Regions from separate parts of the Anaerobacillus sp. CMMVII genome, predicted to be linked through region 2. Evidence: a T-box and tRNA genes for the amino acid it is inferred to sense, from the RefSeq annotation. Region 2 holds a T-box; the other holds one or more tRNA genes.

Region 1 (3,408 bases), on a different contig from region 2:
AATGAGCTACTGATTGAAGTAGCTGAAAAGCAATCTCTGTTAGCTACTGGTCAATTGGTTATGGTTGAAGAAGAAATTGATGAAGCTTACGTGGAAAAGCTAAAAACTGTAGTAGTAAATCATGAGCTAGTGAGTAAATATGGCAATGATGTAAAGATTGTTTTCACTCCTTTACACGGAACGGCTACTTTGCCAGTTCAACGTAGCTTTGAAGCTGTCGGATTTTCAAATTTCCATATTGTTGAAGAGCAAGCAGTTCCAGATCGTAAATTTTCAACAGTGGCTTCGCCAAATCCAGAAGAACATGCCGCTTTTGAAATGGCCATTAAGTACGGAGAAAGACTAGGAGCTGATGTTTTAATTGCCACTGATCCAGACGCTGATAGAGTTGGTGTAGCTGTAAAAGATGATCAAGGACAATATGTTGTTCTAACAGGAAACCAAACTGGTGCATTAATGGTAGAATACATTCTCTCGCAACAAAAGAAAGCGGGAATCTTACCTGAAAATGGGGTAGTTATAAAGACAATTGTTACTTCTGAACTAGGAAGAGTTATTGCCAATGCGTATGGGTTATCGGCAATTGATACATTAACAGGTTTTAAATTTATTGGTGAAAAAATAAGAGAGTTTGAAGACTCAGGTGAAAATACCTTTTTATTTGGATACGAAGAAAGCTATGGTTTCTTAATAAAAGACTTTGCAAGGGATAAGGACGCTATACAAGCAGTATTATTAGCAGCAGAACTTGCAGCTTACTATAAGTCTCAAAATAAAACAATGTACCAAGGATTGTTAGAGCTTTTTGAAAAATACGGTTTTTATCTAGAAGGATTACAATCGATCACCCTCAAAGGAAAAACAGGCATTGAGAAGATGAATCAAATGATTACTTCTTTTAGAGAAAATCCACCGCAAGAATTTGCTGGATTGAAAGTTGTGGCAGTAGAAGATTATCTAACCAAACAACGGAAGGATTTAAATCTAGAAACTGTTGAAGATATTTTACTTCCAAAGTCAAACGTTCTAAAATATATTCTAGAAGGAAACTCTTGGATCTGTGTCCGTCCATCAGGAACTGAACCGAAAATAAAGTTCTATTTCGGAACAACGAGCAATTCATTAAAGAATAGTGAGGAAAACATCGCTAACCTTAAAGCTTCAGTCATGGAGAAACTTAATATCACCAACTAATGTAGTTCTTTGGTCACAAAATGTTCAAACTTTTAACACGTGTTTCTAAGAAGATATTTTATAATTAAAGCACATGGATTGCACTATGTGCTTTTTTTATATTAATTAATGTACAAGCTGTGAGATTCATCACAGGACTTTCTACTGAAAAAAGGTAAAATTAAGGAAATAAGTCATCTTTAAGGTGGTGCGTAAAATGTGTTCACAACATTCTTTAAGGTTTTATATTGAGAATAAGAGGCAGGATATGATAAAGGCTGCTGAAAATTTTGGGATGAATGCAGAGATTACGATTAAGCATAGTCAAGAGTTGGATGAGCTCCTCAATCAATATTGGAGAGTAGTATTTGAAACAAATGAAAATCCTGTAGTCAAATTCTCTTGAAAAAAACTTTTTTTCAGCAGATGTTGACAAAACTAAATAACCCTGATAATATATATTCTTGTGACTGACATTTTTTTAATTGTTTTTTCACATGAAAGTTAATAGTAATTGTGTTCAAACGGAGGAATACCCAAGTTCGGCTGAAGGGATCGGTCTTGAAAACCGACAGGCGGGTTAAACCGCGCGGGGGTTCGAATCCCTCTTCCTCCGCCATTTTCTTGGACCCGTGGTGTAGCGGTTAACATGCCTGCCTGTCACGCAGGAGATCGCCGGTTCGATCCCGGTCGGGTCCGCCACTTTTATGAATTAGTAATTACTAATGGCTCGGTAGCTCAGTCGGTAGAGCAGAGGACTGAAAATCCTCGTGTCGGCGGTTCGATTCCGTCCCGAGCCACCATTTAAATTTTATACTAGCAAGTCCGTTTTTTGGTTATGCCGGGGTGGTGGAATTGGCAGACACACAGGACTTAAAATCCTGCGGTAGGTGACTATCGTGCCGGTTCAAGTCCGGCCCTCGGTACTCTTATTTATTTTTGAAATCACAACATGCGCTCTTAGCTCAGCGACGAGCAGATACATCAATGAACCACAGCGAGTTGTTTCGACGCAAAAAACAACGAAGCATTACTAGTAGAGGAAGAAACAGGATCTACGGAGCGAAACATCGTCCGTAAGCATCGTGAATAAGCCTCATTGAAATCACAACATGCGCTCTTAGCTCAGCTGGATAGAGCATGGCACTTCTAATGCCAGGGTCGGGAGTTCGAATCTCTCAGGGCGCGCCATAAAATTGGAAATCGTCTGAGCATTAAAGGGAACTAACATTGTTAGTTCCCTTTTTATTTTGTTATGAATTTAGTGTGATTGACAATTACACTATTAAAATGTAGTTAAGAACAAAAAAGGAATTTTTTTCTATTCCTATTTACAGATATCTACACACGATATAGACTAATTTTGATAATGATTATCAATGTTGTTTGGGGGTCTTCTAATGGTCTTAGCTAGTGTAAATGAAGGGGAAAAAGTAAGAATTACTGATTTATCAAAAAGTAATCATCTGATAAAAAGGAGATTATTAGATTTGGGGATTTTTGAGGGAATTGAAGTAAATATCCTAAGGAAAATGCCTTTTGGTGGTCCAATTTTAATTGAGTGTAAAGGTAATAGGATCGCTATTCGAAAAGTCGATCTTTCCAGAATAGAAGTGGAGTCTTCACGATGAAAAAAGTTGCCTTAATTGGAAATCCGAATACAGGAAAAACTTCACTTTTTAATCAGCTTACTACATCTTACGCCTATGTGGGCAATTGGAGTGGAGTAACTGTTGAAAAAAAGATTGGAAAGTTAAAAAGGCAACATGGAGAGCTTATTGATTTACCTGGCTTGTATACCTTAAATCCTCTAACAGAGGATGAAGCAGTTGTTTCTAATTTTTTAGTGAATGATACATATTCTATGGTTTTAAATATCGTTGATGCGTCCCAGCTTCATCGTAACCTACATCTAACAATTCAGTTACTTGAACTTGGGAAACCACTAATGGTCGGATTAAATATGACCGATGTTGCTGAACAGTATGGGACGAAAATAAACATAGTTCAATTAGCAAAAAAACTCAGTGTACCAGTTATACCAATTGTTGCCCGAACAGGTAAAGGGTGCTTAGCGTTAGGGGAGAAACTCTCAGACTATGACACTTCATATCCATTTCAACTTTATTATGGGCAGTTGATTGAGAAAGCAATAACAGAAGTAGATGGTTTACTGAAAGGTGATTCCCACCTTCCAAAGCGTTGGCTTGCTTTGCAGTTTTTTGAAGGAAACTC
Region 2 (3,408 bases):
TCTGAAACTTCTTTTGGAACGAACTTTGTTTCCACGCCTAGTTCTTGCAAAGAACAAATCATACCGTGAGATGCTTGTCCACGAAGTTTTGCTTTTTTAATTTTAAAGTTTCCTGGAAGGACTGCACCCACTTTAGCAACTGCTACCTTCTGATCTTGAGCAACGTTTTTCGCTCCACAAACGATTTGGACAAGCTCTTCTTCACCAATGTCTACTTGACACAGACTTAATTTATCAGCATCTGGATGTTGTTCTCTTGAAACAACATGACCTACAACAACGTTGGATACCCCTTTATTAAGTTGATGTACAATATCAACAGCTACACCGCTTCTTGTTAAGCGCTCAGCTAAATCTACAGCTGTAATGTCACTAAGTTGGACATAATCCTTAAGCCAATTAAAAGATACTAACACTCTTGTTTCCTCCTTGTTAGAAAAGTGCATAGCGCTCGGAAATGGACACCTTTCAAATTTCAAATTTCAAATTATTTATACTTATTATTTACGCTCGTTTAAATTGTTCGATAAAACGCTTATCGTTTAGGTAAAAATGACGAATATCATCAATTCCATACTTTAACATGGCTAACCGTTCAACACCCATACCAAAAGCAAAGCCTGAGTATTTCTTTGGATCAAAACCACCCATTTCTAGGACACGTGGATGAACCATACCAGCACCTAGTACTTCAATCCAACCTGTTTCTTTACAGATGCGGCATCCATCACCATTACAGATAACACACGATATATCAACTTCTACAGATGGCTCCGTAAATGGGAAAAAGCTTGGACGTAAACGAATTTTTTGGTTGGGGCCAAAAAATTTCTTGGCAAACTCTAAAAGTACACCTTTTAAATCACTCATTCGAACATTTTCATCAATGTATAGTCCTTCTACTTGCATAAATTGATGTGAATGTGTCGCGTCATCATCATCACGCCTGAAAACTTTTCCTGGGCAAATGATTTTTACTGGACCCTGGCCATTATACTTTTCCATAGTTCTCGCTTGAACTGGTGATGTATGAGTTCGAAGGAGTATATCCTCCGTAATATAAAATGAATCTTGCATATCACGAGCAGGGTGATCCTTCGGCAAGTTTAGGGCTTCGAAGTTATAATAATCGGTTTCAACTTCAGGACCTTCAGCTACTGAAAAACCCATGCCAATAAAAATATCTTCAATTGTTTCTACAACTGCGGTTAATGGATGACTCGAACCTACTTGTGCCGGTCTACCTGGAAGGGTAACATCAATACTTTCATTTGCAAGCTTCTTTTCTACCTCAAGCTCCTCAAGCTTGGCCACCTTGTCTTCAAGTTTGTTCGCAATTGCCCCACGAACATCATTAGCTAATTGACCAATGATAGGACGCTCTTCTTCAGAAAGCTTTCCCATCCCTCTTAAAACTTCCGTAATAGGGCCTTTTTTTCCAAGGTATGCTACTTTTACATCTTGCAATTCTTTTAATGATCCTGCTGCTTCAATTTGGTTTAATGCTTCTTGTTGCAGCTCCTTTAAACGATCTTGCATTTTTTTTCCTCCTTTTTAGAAAGCGCAAACTTGCGCTAGACATTTATATGTAAATAAAAAAAGCCTTCATCCCAACAGGGACGAAAAGCTTCGCGGTACCACCCTAATTAACGAATCAAATGAAACGTTCACTCAAACTTGATAACGGTCTTTGACCGATGCAACCTTAATAAGAATACTCTTACGTTCCGGTGCCGACTCCAGAGTGAATTCAATTGCTTCTATCATTGAAACGCTTCCAGTCTAAGGCGTCTCATCCCTGTATGACGAATGGCAACTTACTACTCTCTTTCTCAGTCTTTCTAATATGAAATTCGTTTTCAATTATAATTTATTTTTATAAAGAAGGCAAATCTCTTTTATGGTTTATTTTCTTAAATGGTACAGTAGAATGCCAGTAGCAACAGAGACGTTTAGTGATTCTGCATGCCCATAACTAGGAATATACAGATTTTCATTGGTACGTGCTAGCAGATCCTTTGAAACACCACTACCTTCATTACCTACGATAAGAGCAAAGCTTTGTTGCCCTGATACCTCATTATAAGCTTTTGCTCTTTCATCTAATGCCGTACCGTAAACAGGAATGTTTGCTGCTTTAAGCTTTTCTATCCAATCATCCAACTCTGCTTTTACGACCGGTAAGTGAAACAATGAGCCCTGAGTTGAACGCAGGACTTTACTATTGTATATATCAACCGTCCCATTACCTAAAATCACACCAGACAATCCGACACTGTCTGCTGTTCTAATAATAGTCCCTAAGTTTCCTGGATCTTGAATTTGATCAATCAAAAGATACTTTCCATTTTCTTCAGGTTGTAATGGTTTTCGTCCTATTAACTCACAAACCGCGACAATCCCTTGAGGAGTTTCTGTTTCGCAAATTTCTTTCATGATATTATCATTTACAAGATAAACAGGTACATTATTTATGTCCCAACTTGAAGGAATGCGAAATTTTTCTTCCACATAGATCTCATTAATAATAACTTTCCATTTTAACGCTTCTTCTACTAAGTGTTCTCCTTCAATTAGGAAACTTCCTAGCTTTTCTCTCCCTTTACGAGTATGTAACTTTTTAGCATTTTTAATTCTAACGTTTTTTATTGAGTCAATCCGTTCCATGGTAAACCCCTTTTTTTAGTTTAAAGTGTAGAGTTTAGAGTGTAGAGTGTGTAAATGAAGCTTCGAAGTAAGCACTAAAAAAAACTATAAACTTTACACTCTAAACTATAAACTATAAATATTTTCGTCCAATTGTTGTCATACTATAACAGAACTGCCAATTGGCTCTGATTATTTTTTTATTTTACCATAAAAGGAGTGGCCAACAATGGGATTTAATTTACGTGGTGCAATTTTAGCAAATGTCGCTAATAGTACTGAAGACGATGTAAAAGCAACAATTGATGATGCCATGCAAAGTGGCGAAGAGAAAATGCTTCCAGGTTTAGGTGTACTTTTTGAAGTATACTGGAGACAAGCAGATGAACAAAGCAGACAACAAGTAATTTCATCAATCTCTCAAGGTTTACAAAGGTAAAGAAAAAGCGGTCCATAATGGATCGCTTTTTCTTAGATTATTGTTACACAACACACTCATTGACTATTTTGTATTTTTCTTAATAGCTCAAAAGCCTCATTTCCAGCTAGAACTATCAATTCCTCTAATAATTCATCTCTCATAAGATCGAGGCGAACAATTTCTGTAGCTAACTTCACAGCATCTTTTTCATATCAGCACCGCCCCAATCTTGGATAGTATTTTTATTTTAAATGCGCTATGAATATCTATCAGTCATTTTGTAAGATTTTTTCACTTATTATCTAACTCTCCATAGAAGCTAAAAAAAAACGCTCACTTGA

Evidence for each region. A T-box is a leader RNA that pairs with one kind of tRNA and senses whether it is charged. The one in region 2 lies ahead of pheS (phenylalanine--tRNA ligase subunit alpha), so its partner is inferred to be a tRNA-Phe.
Region 1: it has a tRNA-Phe gene. The T-box ahead of pheS (phenylalanine--tRNA ligase subunit alpha) is inferred to sense a tRNA for this amino acid. The anticodon was not compared.

Annotation. Positions count from the first base shown of each region.
Region 1 covers NZ_JACEHK010000015.1:148,990-152,397, forward strand. Annotated here, with positions in the region: gene H1D32_RS17995 (phospho-sugar mutase) at 1-1,194, shown strand, start outside; gene H1D32_RS18000 (aspartyl-phosphate phosphatase Spo0E family protein) at 1,391-1,579, shown strand; tRNA gene H1D32_RS18005 (tRNA-Ser) at 1,700-1,792, shown strand; tRNA gene H1D32_RS18010 (tRNA-Asp) at 1,800-1,875, shown strand; tRNA gene H1D32_RS18015 (tRNA-Phe) at 1,901-1,976, shown strand; tRNA gene H1D32_RS18020 (tRNA-Leu) at 2,014-2,099, shown strand; tRNA gene H1D32_RS18025 (tRNA-Arg) at 2,288-2,364, shown strand; gene H1D32_RS18030 (FeoA family protein) at 2,574-2,804, shown strand; gene feoB (ferrous iron transport protein B) at 2,801-3,408, shown strand, end outside.
Region 2 covers NZ_JACEHK010000002.1:523,422-526,829, reverse strand. Annotated here, with positions in the region: partial or broken gene pheT (phenylalanine--tRNA ligase subunit beta) at 1-416, opposite strand, end outside; gene pheS (phenylalanine--tRNA ligase subunit alpha) at 505-1,539, opposite strand; T-box leader at 1,613-1,843, opposite strand; gene H1D32_RS06665 (TrmH family RNA methyltransferase) at 1,906-2,667, opposite strand; gene sspI (small acid-soluble spore protein SspI) at 2,876-3,085, shown strand.